DNA from 2 places in the Paenibacillus sp. TAF43_2 genome. Region 1 is predicted to be linked to the other one. Evidence: a T-box and tRNA genes for the amino acid it is inferred to sense, from the RefSeq annotation. Region 1 holds a T-box; the other holds one or more tRNA genes.
What was found. The T-box of region 1 lies ahead of AB4Z17_RS21115 (valine--tRNA ligase). A T-box ahead of a tRNA ligase gene usually reads a tRNA of that ligase, here a tRNA-Val.
Positions count from the first base shown of each region.

Region 2: it has a tRNA-Val gene. The T-box ahead of AB4Z17_RS21115 (valine--tRNA ligase) is inferred to sense a tRNA for this amino acid. The anticodon was not compared.

Region 1 is NZ_JBFRDK010000108.1:10,863-18,585, forward strand. Features, by position in the region: gene AB4Z17_RS21110 (bifunctional folylpolyglutamate synthase/dihydrofolate synthase) at 1-1,090, opposite strand, end outside; gene AB4Z17_RS21115 (valine--tRNA ligase) at 1,120-3,762, opposite strand; T-box leader at 3,819-4,059, opposite strand; gene AB4Z17_RS21120 (LysM peptidoglycan-binding domain-containing protein) at 4,179-5,477, opposite strand; gene AB4Z17_RS21125 (RluA family pseudouridine synthase) at 5,567-6,568, opposite strand; gene hemL (glutamate-1-semialdehyde 2,1-aminomutase) at 6,654-7,723, opposite strand, start outside.
Region 2 is NZ_JBFRDK010000057.1:25,410-33,132, forward strand. Features, by position in the region: gene AB4Z17_RS14705 (DUF3892 domain-containing protein) at 1-201, opposite strand, end outside; gene AB4Z17_RS14710 (hypothetical protein) at 338-505, opposite strand; gene AB4Z17_RS14715 (YjfB family protein) at 696-869, shown strand; gene AB4Z17_RS14720 (aspartyl-phosphate phosphatase Spo0E family protein) at 1,080-1,247, shown strand; gene AB4Z17_RS14725 (DUF4352 domain-containing protein) at 1,615-2,214, opposite strand; gene AB4Z17_RS14730 (winged helix-turn-helix transcriptional regulator) at 2,589-2,963, shown strand; gene AB4Z17_RS14735 (NAD(P)H-dependent oxidoreductase) at 3,026-3,568, opposite strand; tRNA gene AB4Z17_RS14740 (tRNA-Val) at 4,388-4,460, opposite strand; gene AB4Z17_RS14745 (S-layer homology domain-containing protein) at 4,661-5,623, shown strand; gene AB4Z17_RS14750 (uracil-DNA glycosylase) at 5,682-6,374, opposite strand; gene AB4Z17_RS14755 (hypothetical protein) at 6,426-6,911, opposite strand; gene AB4Z17_RS14760 (RDD family protein) at 7,080-7,475, opposite strand; partial or broken gene AB4Z17_RS14765 (hypothetical protein) at 7,696-7,723, shown strand, end outside.

The DNA.
Region 1 (7,723 bases):
GATGATTCTTATTCTCCAGCATACCCATCATAAGATGTAACCGATCATATTTGTAAGTATTTTTCAAAGCGTCCACGAGTGACTCTGCACCTTCTGGATTATGTGCGCCATCGACCAAAATACGAGGCTGATCAGAAACCATCTCAAGTCGTCCCGGCCACGCTGCCTTTTGAAGTCCTTCCGCCAGTACATCATCTTCGATGACCAGTGCATTATATTGGCGAAGTATCTCAAGCGTCATGACGGCAACCGCTGCATTCGTCCGTTGATGGGCACCATTAAGCGTGATTGTCAAAGGCTCGATGCTGCGGAATAAATTGTCGAAGCGGAAAGTTTGCTCATTCTCGCGAACCGAGATTGCCGTTTCATGGAACTGTTCGCCTAACAAATAAAGCGTGCTTTTTTTGCCTTCAGCTGCTTGCTTAATAACCTCAATTGCCTCTGGCTGAGTAACCGCACTAATGACAGGTATTCCTGCTTTAATAATGCCAGCTTTTTCGCTCGCAACTGCAGCAATCGTATCACCGAGTTTATCCATATGGTCATGGCCAATATTCGTAATGACGGAAACAACCGGTTGAACGATATTCGTCACATCAAGCCTGCCGCCAAGTCCTGTCTCCCACACGACATAATCGGGGTAAGTGACCTTCGCATAAAAAAGAATAGCCAGCGCTGTTGATACTTCAAACATCGTAGGCGAGCCAAGTTCTGTCTGAGCAAGCTCATCAACATGAGGTTTTAGCTCATTGGCAAGTCTAAGCAGAGTCTCTTCTTCGATATCGATCCCGTTATATTGAAAACGATTCGTAAACTTCGTTATATATGGCGATGTAAATGTGCCTACATCATATCCGCCGCGCAGCAAAACGCTCGTCAAATAGGCACAAGTAGACCCTTTCCCATTTGTCCCGGCAATGTGGATAAACTTTAATCTGCGATGCGGGTTATCCAGCCGTTCCATCAATTGCTCGATCCGATCAAGACCTGGACGAATACCGAATGGAATTAGCCCAGTAATCCAATCTACCGCTTCCCGGTAGGATTGCAGCGGCCCTGCAGGCCGCTGCTCTATTTGTTGATCTGTCATACTAATCGTCCTTCTTCCGTTTTGCAGCGTTATCCGCGCAATTCCGCAATTCTAGCTAGTACCTTGTCGCGTTTGTCTGCATAATCGTTCATTTTGGCGCGTTCTTCATCGATAACCTTAGCTGGCGCTTTTGCCACAAAGCCTTCATTGCTGAGCTTCTTCTCAATCCGCTCTACCTCGGTATTCAAATGCTGATGTTCCTTCTCTAAACGAGCAATCTCCTGAGCAATATCGATTAAGCCGGCAAGCGGCAAATAAATCTCAGCACCAGTTAAAATCGCAGTCATTGCTTTGTCCGGCGCACTAATGTGGAGGCCAGTCTCCAAACTTGACGTACCGCAGAAACGTTTAATAAATTCTTCGTTGCGGGACATAATAGCAGCCTCAGCCTCGCTAGCAGGCTTAATTAGCATTTCAATCTTTTTGCTCATCGGAACATTTACTTCTGCTCGGATATTACGAACTGAACGGATCATCTCCATCAGAAGCTCCATCTCTTTCACAGCGTCCGGCGCTTCAAGCGCAGTATCATAAACCGGCCATTCTGCCAAAGTGATCGTATCGCCAACATGAGGCAGATGCTGCCAAATCTCTTCGCTGATATATGGCATGAACGGGTGAATAAGACGCTGCGTACGGTCTAGCACATAAGCAAGTACCGATTGCGTAGCTTTTTTAGCTGCTTCATCCGTGCTGTAAAGGCTAAGCTTAGCGAATTCAATGTACCAGTCGCAAAGATCGTCCCAAATGAAATTATACAATAGACGTCCAGTTTCACCGAACTCATAGCTGTCAATTAATCGAGTTACATCACGAACCGTTTCATTCAGGCGATGCAAAATCCAGCGATCCGCTGTTCCGAGATTAACAGTGATATCAATATCAGCTGCTTCAACCCCTTCAAGATTCATCAGCGCGAAGCGTGATGCATTCCAAATTTTGTTCGCAAAGTTGCGCGATTGCTCAACCTTCTCCCAGCGGAAACGCAAATCCTGCCCCGGCGTGCTGCTTGTCGAGATCATATAACGCATAGCATCTGCACCATATTTCTCGATAACCTCAAGCGGATCGACACCATTGCCCTTCGACTTGGACATCTTTTGTCCTTCGGAGTCACGAACAAGTCCGTGCATCAGCACATCCTTGAACGGAGATTGCTCTGTAAACTCAAGAGCTGTGAAGATCATTCGGGATACCCAGAAATAAATGATGTCATAACCCGTTACGAGTACATCCGTTGGGTAATAACGTTTCAGGTCATTCGTTTCATCCGGCCAGCCTAGTGTTGAGAACGGCCATAATGCGGAGCTGAACCACGTATCAAGCACGTCATTATCTTGAGTAAGGTGATCGCCTTCCATATTCTCACGGGATACATGTGTTTCACCTGTCGTCTCATCATACCAAGCCGGTATGCGGTGACCCCACCATAGCTGCCTAGAAATACACCAATCGCGTACGTTCTCGATCCAGTGCAAATATATTTTCTCGAATCTCTCAGGTACGAAGTTGACACCTTTGCCAGCCTTTTGAGCTGCGATTGCAGCCTCAGCTAGAGGTTTCATAGCAACGAACCATTGTGTAGACAAATAGGGCTCAACAACGGCGCCGCTACGCTCACTGTGACCAACTTGATGCACATGATCTTCGATTTCCACGCATACGCCTTGCTCCTGCAAATCCTTAACGAGCTGCTTGCGGCAATCCGCACGGTCGAGACCTTGATAAGGACCAGCTTCAGCGTTCATTGTACCTGTCTCATCCATCACAATGATTTGCGGCAGACTGTGGCGCTCGCCAACTTCAAAGTCATTTGGATCATGTGCAGGCGTAATTTTTACGGCACCTGAACCAAATTCCTTATCGACGTACTCATCTGCAATAATCGGAATTTCGCGCCCAACGACTGGAAGCACGATCATTTGCCCAATCAAGTGCTTGTAACGATCATCCTCTGGATGAACCGCTACAGCTGTATCGCCGAGCATCGTTTCTGGACGTGTCGTTGCAACCGTTATAAAGCCTGAACCGTCCTTAAGAGGATATTTCAAGTGATACAAATGACCATTGATTTCCTTGTGCTCTACCTCAATATCTGAAAGAGCTGTGCGGGCAGCAGGGTCCCAGTTGATGATTTTTTTGCCGCGATAGATCAAGCCCTTATCATAGAGCTTAACAAAAACCTCGCGTACAGCCTTGGAGAGGCCTTCATCCAAAGTGAACCGCTCTCTCGAATAATCGAGGGAAAGTCCCATCTTCGACCATTGATCGCGAATCGTACTTGCGTACTCATCCTTCCACTCCCATACTTTCTCTAGGAATGCTTCACGACCTAGGTCGTAGCGCGAAATTCCTTGCTCACGCAGCTTCTGCTCAACTCTTGTTTGCGTCGCGATGCCCGCATGGTCAGTTCCTGGCACCCATAGCGTGTCGAATCCTTGCATACGCTTCGTTCTAATTAAAATATCTTGTAGGGTAAAATCTAACGCATGCCCGATATGCAGCATTCCGGTAACGTTAGGAGGCGGAATAACAATCGTATACGTCTGTGCATCCGGTCGTTTGCCTGCCTCGAAAAATTTTCCCTGCATCCAGTAATCGTACCATTTCTGCTCAGCTGCCTTAGGATCATAAGTTGTCGGCATTGCAGTTGTCGTTTGATTTTCTGACATTCGTCCATCCTCCATAAATCGATCTACAAAAACAAAAAAAACCTGCCGCCCTTATCATAAAGGACGAAAGGTTAAGCTTCCGTGGTACCACCTTTGTTCCACGCGAAATGTATCCGCATGGCACTCAAACAGATAACGGCTGCGGCCGGCCTGACTTCGGTAGAGCACAGGTTGCTCCTACTTGGCTCAGGCAACTCCGGGGCGACTCGTAGCAGTCACTTCCTGCAGAACCTCTCAGCGTAACGGTTCCACTCTCTGAAGGCTTTGCTGCCTACTATTCCCCATCAATGTCGTTATAACACATATATACTTTTATCATACCTTTGTTGCTCACTTGAGTCAACCTCGGCAGAAGCAAGAAATGCCCCTATCGCTCAAATTAATGAGCAATAAGGGCATTTTCGTTACAGAAGCCTCTATGGAATGTATAACAGCTGTCCTTCCGACACACTTGAGTCGTCCAAACGGTTATACATTACAATTTCTCTCGGATTCATGCTATAGCGTGTAGCGATGACATCAAGCGTCTCGTCCCGCTGCACAATACACATCCGAATTTTCTTAAATTCCTTATCTTCCGAGCGTTTGCCCAGAAATAAGTTTTTCCACTCAATCTCATCGCCGGAAGCCTGTACTCTAGCTTCCTCATCTGCCCGCTGCTGAGCGACTACCTGTTCTGCCGCCTGACGTGCTGCTTGTTCACGCCGACTTGTCTGAAGCAGCGTGAGAATGCCGACATCTCCTGCCAAACCAGAACCCTCTTGCGGCTGCTTGTTTGTAATTGCGATACGCGGCTCCTGCTTTTCCTGCTCTGGAACAGGACTCTGCTGCGGGAAAGCCTCTGCTACTGGAGCTATTGGAGCTATTGGAGTTATTGGAACATCGATTTGTACCGGCTCTTCACGTTCCTCCGCCAGTACTTGCTCGCTTGCTGCTTCAACTGGTGGAATCACTGCGGAATCATTTGCAAACGGCGAGGATGTTGCTAACCAGCCCTCGTTGCTTGTTTGCTGAGAAGATAGTGGAATTTCTCTCTCATCTTCTTGGCTCTCCACATCCTCTTCCTGCGGAGCAGGAGATGCGAATAACTGCGAAGATGACCAGCCTCCGCCTGAAGATGAGGAAGAGATGGTTACGGTTGCTTCCTCAGGCTCATCCGATGCATCGGCTTTTTGCTCGTTTGAAATCTCCTCTTGCGCAGCAAGCTCAAGTTCTTCCGCTATGTACGATTGTTCATTAGCGGTATTTTGACCATTAAAAGCTTCCACGACTCGTTCATCATAAACTTCCCGTTGATGAATGACAGTAAAAGGTTCTTCTCGCCAAATGTCCTCCGGCTCCTGAATAGGCTGAGCAGAAATACCGCGCAAAGAAAGAACACCCGTAATGTTCAATGTGCGAGCAGACAAAAGATCGACGTCAAAATTGTCAATTTCAATCGAAATATCATCCAGCCGTGATATGCGGTTCATTGGCAGCGTTATTTCGACCGGTATCCAGTGCTCCAGCGTCAGGGAGTTTTCGGAATCAGTTTGACTCCTATATACCCCGCTAAGCAGAAGCTGCCCTCTAAGCACGGCATGGTCCCCTTGATCGATAACTTGAATACGAGGAACAAGCTCAATTTCCTCCAACTCGTCAATTGCCGCAACATCATCGGGCAAGTGGACGCGCTCATACACATCAAAACGTAATCCGTTCGTTTGATCCGACACGCCTAAATCCTCCCCTCTCATACTGAATGCTTGGTCTAACGTTACATTCACTACTTATCTATATGGTAGGTTGGGCAGGAGCATGACTATCATTTTGAACGGAACTCCATCTCTTCTGAAAGCTGCATCAGCCACTCAGGCCAAGGCGAGGCTGCTTCTATTAGCGAGTCGGTCAGAGGATGAGGAAAAACAAGCTTTTCCCCATGCAGCGCTTGATGCTTCAACTGTGCTGTGCTGCCTCCATACAGACCGTCTCCAAGCAGCGGATGTCCAATATGACTTAAGTGAACCCGAATTTGATGCGTTCGTCCCGTCTCAAGCTTTACACGTATTATTGACGATCGAGAATTTGCTGCCACAACCTCGTAATGGCTAATTGCTAGATCGCCGTTTTCTGAAACTCTGCGCCTTGCCGGGTGATGTCGATCCTTCCCTATTGGCATATTGATTGTACCCGAAAGCTTTGACATTCGGCCTTGAACGACAGCCATATATTGTCTGTCTATCGCTTTCGCTCTCATCGCCTCATCAAGCTTCCACTGGGCCAAATCATTTTTTGCATATAAAACGGGACCAGACGTATCATCATCCAGCCTGTGGATATGACGTATATTCAGCGGATCGCCTTGGCTCAAAAGATGCCATGCCGCCGCCTCATCCAGCGTTCCGCTTTGACCGGGAGATGACCCATGCACTGCCATGCCAGCAGGCTTGTCAAATACAACGCAGAAATCGTCTTCATACAACACATCTGGCATTTTTAGTTTAGTATCCCTGCGCAGGTGACGATATGAAGCATCACTGCGCGGATCTACTGGCGGGAAAGCAAGCAGCTGCAGCTGCTCTCCGTTCCACTGAATGCCTCCAATTGAAAACAACCGATTAATCCACTTCTGCGGAAAAAAGGAACGGGCCAGCAGCCACTGACGCACAAGGTGCGGATGACTGCCAGCCCGCGGCTGCGCAAGCTCCGGCGTTGCCGCCGGATCCTTTTCCGATTCAGGATTAATGGTATCAGAGGACGCAGCGCCAAGAGCAAGCCAGTCTAGCTCCAGCCATTGTCCATTCCTCTTCATCTGACCATCAATCATATAACGTTCCTCCCAATCGTAAACGAAGCAAAAACAACTTCGCTTCCTTACGAGCCTCTTGCCTTCATTTCAAAATACAGCGATATTACAAGCGGCTAAACGCAATATCATGCGCTTCGATTGTCGCATCTATGTCCTCATTCGAATGAACCCCGGAAACAAACATGCCTTCAAATTGTGAAGGAGCAATGCTTACACCCAAATCAAGCATCGCCGCAAAATAAGCCTTAAAGCGCTCTAGATCGGATGTTTTTGCCGTTTCGAAATTGATGACAAACGTATCCGTGAAGAACGGACAAACCATCGATCCAACACGGTTAATCGTATTTGCAATGCCATGTTTGCGCGCATTCGCTTCAAAACCAAGCTGCAGCCTAACTGCTTGACGCTCCATATGCTCATACACTTCAGGGGTTAGCAGATTCAATGTTGCATAACCTGCCGCCATCGCAAGCGGATTGCCTGATAAGGTTCCCGCTTGATAGATAGGTCCGCTCGGTGCAATCATCTCCATAAGCTCCCGTTTGCCGCCGTATGCACCGACTGGCAATCCGCCGCCAATTACTTTGCCGAAGCAAGTAAGGTCTGGCGTAATACCGTAAAGTCCCTGCGCGCAGTTATAACCAACACGGAAGCCCGTCATTACCTCGTCAAAAATAAGAACCGTACCGTACTGCGTTGTAATGTCGCGCAATCCTTGCAAGAAACCAGGCAATGGCGGAACAACGCCCATGTTGCCAGCTACCGGTTCAACGATGACACAAGCAATTTCCTCACCAAATTTTTCGAAAGCAAGCTTTACTGATTCAATATCGTTGTATGGTACCGTAATCGTATGCGAAGCTACATGCTCCGGTACACCCGGGCTGTCAGGCAAGCCAAGCGTCGCAACACCTGAGCCTGCTTTAATGAGCAAGCTATCCGCATGACCATGATATGAGCCTTCGAATTTCAAAATCCTGCTTCGTTTCGTATAACCCCGAGCAAGCCGAATGGCGCTCATCGTCGCTTCCGTACCGGAGTTAACCATGCGAACGATATCAACTGAAGGTACTCGCTCGCAAACAAGCTCAGCCATCAATGTTTCAAGCTCTGTTGGGGCGCCGAAGCTTGTCCCCTTCTCTGCTGTACGTTTAATCGCTTCGATAACTTCAG
Region 2 (7,723 bases), on a different contig from region 1:
GCCTCGAATATAGATTTCGCCATCTTTTCCTTTAAAGGCATTTACCCCTGCAATATGACCTGCTTGTACCTCTTGAAGTGCCGTTGCATAGTCAAGCACTCGGCCGCTATTCGTTTTGAATGCGGTAAGATCACCGTCTCCATCCTTTTGTACGGCAACAATTTGCTCCCTAGTATCTTGTCCGTCAACCTCGTGACTCATCTTTGTTAGCCCCTCTCAACTTATCAGAATGTACAGCCAATTTATATCATGCCTTGCGTGTGCAATAATTATGCACCATCACCTTACAAAAAAATCCAGCGCTATCGCATGAGGAGCGAACGCTGGATTTTTGATTTTATTTTCTTTTGATTGCGTCAGCTGGAAGTTTCCTTCTCCAAACAAACTGCTCGTCATGTGACAAAGAATCATGTATTGCGAAATTTGCTACAGAACCAATAACAATGCCGATAATTCCAAACATCCCCAATAGCCAAATGGCTAAATAGGCATACTCTGCTGCCAACAGCAACCGCCTCCTGCGCGCTTTCTATCATCGTATGCTGGGAATCGTGCCTTTAGTATTGTTTAAATTAAATCCACAATTAAGTCGCATGAAACAGGTTTAAGCAGCATATCAGGGCAGCACCAGCGAGCAACGATTTATTGTAAAGAAGTTGATCGTTTTTGCCGATAATGAAATAAGGAGGTGTTTTATGGATATAGCAGCAGCATCAATAGCAATGAATCAGAACAGCTTAGCACTTGCAGCGAGCATCCGTGTCATGTCTTTAGCAAAGGAACAAGCTACGCAGCAAACGCAGGATATGGTTCAAATGATGAAACAAGCACAACCTCATTTAGGCCAAAGCATCGATATACAAGTTTAAACTGAACCCCCAAAGGCATAAATCGCTACTTGGGGGTTTTCCATCTTGAAACTGTTTCAAATGAAACTGATATGTTTAGTTAATCTAATACGAAGGCCTGCTTCTTTGAGATTGTTCAGAAAACTAACATTATCCTAATCTCATTGTTAAAAAATTCTAACAACCTTCGTTTATCCTTAATTTAACAAATGAAAAGTTGGAGGGATTATGATGAACATCTGCTTTTATCAACAAAGAATTGAAGAATTACGAGCTGAAATGGTCGAGATATTTGGCGCGTGCAATAATTTTACAGATCAAGCTGTTCTCAAAATTAGCCAAGAACTGGACTTTCTCTTAAATCAATATTCCGGATGCTTAGCCAATCATTCAAATTAGCCCTTTCGCATGAAGAGGTTTTCTTATATTGCATGAAAGAATATGAAATTAGGTTTTGGAGGTTTAATTGTGGACATAAAATAAAAAGGACCCTTGCTATGCAAGGGTTCTGAACGTGCACCTACCTTATCAAAATTTTGCAGCATTCTCCTCTTCACCTCATAAGGCTCACGATCCTAACTGCCACAACACCATTTGATTTCCCTGTTTTGATTTTCCCTCCTGCTTCCTCTAATTAACTACTTTACCTTGCCATGTTCGGCTTCGGCGCAACTCTCTCTTAAAAGAATGGAACAATCAACTGCCGCGATTAAAGTTTGCTTTTTCGGGATAAAAAAACACCCACAATAATGAGTGACTGTATCTACTATTTTAAAACGATTTGAGCTTTTTCCCCATCATCTTCAAGCTTAATTACAAGACTTTCATTGGAACTAGCTACCGAGTCTGGAACTTCGATTACAACAAAACCTTTTTTGCTCGCTAATGGTTTAATACTATTTTGACTCAAGTCTCCATCGATCATAGTTACAGTGTAATCATATTCATACTCGCCTTTAAAAATAGCTTTCATTTGAATACCATTTATCATTGCAGTAAAATCATTTGCCGCTTTGCCATTATTGGTAACATTATAATTTAATACAATAAATTTATTGCCTTCATCAGTGCTTGAGGAAAACATATCACTACTCACTTTTTGATTAAACTCAAATGATTCAAGGGTAATTTCCCAAGTGCCTAATTTGAATTTTTCACCTGGCTTGAAGGATGCTTCTTTCGGTTCCTCCGTAGGCGGAGTTTCCGTTTCTTTGGGTGTTTCAGTAGCCTCAGTCTCCTTGCTATCCACCGTGCTTGCTTGATTGTTACTTGAAGATTTGGCTGCATTATTTGTTTGTGATCCCCCGCAGGCTGATAAAACAAGCAATATGAGTGCGAGTAATGTAAAGATTTGAACTTTTTTCATCAAACTTTCCCCCTTCAACAATTTTCTGCATATTACCACAAATTCCAAGGGTTATCTTAGAAATATTTGTCATACTACGTCAATTCTTTTTCAAGTAATTGATACTTATAATAGATTGCTATAAAATACTTTTAATAATTGCTTAAATTTATATCCATAAAATGGTGGTTAGAAAGTTTCTCATTTGCTATATCAAGCACCTTTTTACTGCCAGAGTGTTTTGAACTAATCGTTTCGAAATGGTATAGTAAGTTTATTGCTCCCAGGTTGACTTTTCAGTGAATTATCAATTACAGAGAAAACGAATTCTTAGCATAGAGACGCGGCAGCACCTGCCTTTTTCGTCGAATATCTCAAAAGGAGGATAACAGCCCATGCAGGTTGAAAACTGTGTACCGACTGGCATTCAACCCAAAGACACTGGCTTCGGCTACACATTGTCTGTTATTGGCGGCAAATATAAAATGACCATACTGTACTGGCTCTCCGAAAACAAGGTCATGCGGTTCAATGAGCTGCAACGGAGAATCGGCACTATATCCTTTAAAACATTAAGCGTGATGTTAAAAGAGTTGGAGACAGACGGCATTGTCAGCCGCGAGGAATTCCCACAAATCCCTCCCAAAGTCGAGTATTCCTTGACCGAGTTGGGGCAAACGATTATTCCGGTACTGGATATCATGTGCCAATGGGGAGAAAAAAATGGCATACCAGCCGCGCAGGCGGCAACAATTCCGCTTTCGATATAAATACTCAAGAAGAAAAGCAGCATTTCCATGGATGGAAATGCTGCTTTTCGTTTCACTACTAATTAAAGACTATCAATAAAATCAACATAACCGTGCGCGCTAATATCTAATTTTCTTAAGTAATCTGGATTTCCTTCCGTCTCGTATTCCGCACCATAGAAGGCATAGAAGGAACGATAATCTGCGCCGCAATACAAAAATGTCGTGTCAAAGGGAGATAAGAGTTGGTCAAGTCCGTAACGGAATTTCCCTTCTTCGGTAAAGTCYTTTTCCCTTCCCCCTGCGGTTACAGCTAGAGCGGTTTTTCGATTTCTTAATTTATCGCCCTTTGATCCGTATGCCCACCCGTAAGTTAGCACCTCGTCAAGCCATTGTTTAAGCAGCGGTGGAGAACTGAACCAGTAAACAGGGAACTGCAAAACTAAATTGCTATGCGCTTCAATCAACTGTTGTTCCTTTTCCACGTCGATTTTTCCGTCGGGATAGGCTCTGTGCAAATCGTGAACCGTATATTTGTCGGGATATTTACGAAGCTCATCCGCCCAGCGTTTATTGACGATGGATGCTTCCATGTTTGGATGTGTAATGATAACAAGTGTTTTCAATGTATTGCCCTCCTTGAGCGGTATTTGTTTCTGAACTAGAGTATAGATCGCATCGCCGCATTGCGGAAGTATGCACTTTTCGTTCACCTACTTACCATAAGGTAAGTACTGTACCGAACACGCTTTACCAAATGCTAAATAGACTTGGCAAGTGAAGGAGTGAAATGGTTACGAATTGCGCGTGCAAAAGAGTTGTTGACGGTACTGCCGTCCACTTGATTTAAATCGATTTTTTCGTTAATCAAGGAGAGAATGTTTAGGAGAATCTGAGGGTTTTTCGTATCGCAGTTTTGATTATAAAATCAAAAAAAACCTTGATTATCAAGGCTTCCGAAGTTTAAGTTATGAACTCCTAATCCTTTATAATGGGCATCCTGCCTTTATAGCCACAAACAGGACAAGTTACGATTCGCTCGTTAAATACTCCCGTCTTTAGTGCCGATGCAAAGCCTACTTTTGATAATTTAAAACGACTGCGACACAACGGACAAACAAAATGTGTCGCTTTGGTCATCCTATTCGTGTAGATGTAGATGAATAGAAAGACCAAAGCCAGCGGGAGTATAACTTGTATGAGAATATAAATTGGATTTTGTTGATTCATTGGAATCACCTCTCATCAAAGAAATCTGATTCAGCTTAACAAGAATAAGCAGAAATCCGAAGTTTGATATTCGTGTCCGTCAGCCTTTTATTTAGAGTTCTTTCGTATCAAATTCGTATCACAGTCAAAATCAAGTGATGATAATTGAGTTTATTCGAAAAAGGAAAAACCCGCAATCCCATGTATCACAAGGGTTTGCGGGTTTTTTGTTTGTATGATCTGAACAGGGTTCGAACCTGTGACCCCTACCCTGTCAAGATAGTGCTCTCCCAGCTGAGCTACCAGATCATATTAGCGACAATTAATAATATATCAGGTGAAAGACGTCAAGTCAACATATTTCTTTACAGATTTTTCTGACTCTCCACTCTCATCACGATGTCTCCACAAAAGTAGAATCGGTCACAATGATTGTATAATAATTGCAACAATTTGTCTTTTAACGACGTCAAGTAAGTGCTGCAGCAAATAAAAGAAGAGGTGACCGTATGAAAAGACGATTGATACTGACAATGACACTGGTTGCAATGATGCTCTTCACTCTTGGACAATCCGCATGGGCTTTCAAGGACGTTAAAAATGACGTAAACGAGCATAAAATTAACGAGCTTAAGAAGATGGGCATACTAAGCGGAGATAAACATGACAAGTTTAATCCTAAAGGCAAGCTCACTTATGCCGAAGGCGTTTCTTTGATCGTTAAAGGGTTAGATATTAATATTGACCATATCCGCTTCATTAAAGAACCTAAAGCAAGCGACTATTTTACAAACATAAAAGATAACGCTTGGTATTCGCAAGCTTTTATCATCGCGAGCATTAATGGTCTAGAAATTCCAAAAACGGTCAAAGCTAACGACATCATGACCCGCGAGCAATTTGCTCATCATTTGTTTAAAGCTATGATGACGAAAGGCGATTACGCTTTTATAGAAATTTTCATGCAGTTGGAAGATGCGGCTGATGTGAACAAAACCTACATGGACAGCATTCAAAAGCTTCTCATAAGCAAAATCGTCACATTGGATAATGCGAACAAGTTTTATCCTAAAAAAGCTATTTTGCGCGGTGAAGCAGCAGGCTGGCTATATGACGCCATTACATTTGTAAAGGAGACGGCTCCGATTCCAACTAAGCCTGAGCAACCGAGCCTCGACCTGAAGCTTTCGATTGAGGCGGTAAACCCGCAGATCAATAAAGTAACCGTAAGCACTCAAGTAGGGCATCCCGGTTATGGTTTCCGTATTACCTCTATTGCTTTCGAAGGAGATCAAGCTTTCATCAATGTAGAATTGGTCATGCCTGATCCAGATAAAATGTATCCTCAAGTTATTACAGACGTATCCGCCTCCACTTATATTGATGCTAAGCTAAAGCCAGTACTCACCCAATCCTCGCAATCTACGGGATCAAGTGAATCGTCAACAGGCAAAGCGATCATCATCAATTAAACCAAAAAAGACTTCTCTACCTGTCTTATTAACCATCAGACAGTTGAGAAGTCTTTTTTTATTTGCTTTCAAGCTCATTCAGCATTGGAATCGACCAGTCAATCGGCTCGCTTCCAATCGATTCTAAGAAACGATTTGTCCTGGAAAATGGTTTGCTTCCAAAAAAACCTTTGCGCGCTGCAAATGGGCTCGGATGCGGTGAAATAATTAAATGATGCTTGTCACCATTAATATGCTTCGCTTTCGCTTCTGCATTCTTGCCCCAAAGTATAAATACCACGGGCTTCTCCCTATCGTTTAGAGTGGCAATAATCTGATCGGTAAATTGCTCCCACCCTATTCCTTGATGGGAATTAGGATTGCCATCCTCCACCGTAAGCACTGTATTTAGAAGCAGCACTCCTTGCTTAGCCCATGATAGCAAGCTTCCATGGTCAGGCACAGTGGCCCCTACATCCGACTCCAGCTCTTTGTAAATGTTTTTTAGTGAAGGAGGTACCTTTAATCCTGGCTGCACGGAGAAGCTAAGCCCATGCGCCTGCTTTGGTCCATGATAAGGGTCTTGTCCTAAAATGACCACTTTCGTCTGCTCATAGGATGTATGATGAAGTGCATTGTATATATTTTCTGCTTCCGGATAAACTGTGGTCGTTTTATATTTTTCTGCCAATATGGCAAAAAGCTCTTGCATATAAGGCGCTTCAAGCTCACTCTGCAATTTCTGCGCCCAATCATTTACTAACGTATTCATAATCATTAATATCCCCTTCAAACGCAATCGTTTTTGAATAAGCAGCCTTTATTAGCTCTGCTTATCAAACCAATTATAAAAAACTTGATTAATATATTGTCCAGTAAGCAAATATGGAACCGTCTCTTCTTCTACAAACGACTCTTTTCCTTGAATACTAAAATAAAGCCATAAAGCGATTCCTTCGGAAAATGAATCAGGCTCGTAATCAGCTTCATTTAATAGGCCTGAAATGACAGACATACAGTCCTCTATCGCCGCTTCCCCTTCAGAATGATACGTTTTAAGCTTTATTTTCAAATAGGAATAGACATAAGGAAACTCCTTGTTTCCGCCCAGAGAAGAGCTGTAGAGCGCTGTAGAGATCGCAGCTGCCATTATGCCGGTTTTCCACTGCTCCGCTTTTTCCGTGAGTGATACATCATCCTTAAACCGATGTAGAAGATCATTGTAAAGTGTGTCCTTTAAAGAGAATATCTCCGCATAGAGTCGACGCGCGCTTAGCTTAAGTGAATTCTCCTCGTTCTTGTGCTGCATCAATCATCCACCTACTTCCCTTATTTCTCAGGTATTTCAAACAACTCTTAGTTTACTTCATTCAAAATAGAGAAAGCAAAAAGTTTCCTCATTAAATGTCGTGGCAAATGCCAAAAGTATAATAAAAAAAGCCCGCTGCATGATATCGCAACGAGCTCATAAGACAGCTTAATCAGAATGCACCACTTCTGTTCCTGCTATAAAATCATGAATCGCTCTTTTGTCCTCGCGCAAACCGACCATAAAGGCGCTGACGATCACAGCAATACCTAATGTTAATCCATAAACGAGTCCACCAACAACATTACGCAATAACATGGTTCCTATACCTGGAGGTGAGCCATCCAACTTTCTAATCTGTACGCCGCATATCCTTTTCCCAATGGTATAGCCGCTCCAAAATACCGGAACCAGTAACGAGTAAAGGAATGAGACCGCATCTGTAAAATAATCTCTACCTTCATTTCCTCCTGTAAATAATAATGAAATAATGGCTAATGGAATGCCAATAATAATGCCATCCAGCAACGAAGCTCCTAATCGAATCCAAAAACCTGCGTTCATGCCGAGTCCCCTCCAGTATTACATCATTAATGTTACTCCCTTATTCAGACACATTCCTATTAAAACTTACGCAGATCAGCTCCGATGTATACCTTAATCCATTCGCCTATTCTTAAAGTAAAAAATATTTCGAAGCTATCCCATTTGAAGACTAACCCATCTCTTTTTTGACGATGATTAAAATAATGAAAGAAGGAATACGATCTGGAGGATAGATTTTGTGGATACTACAACAGAATTGCTAATAA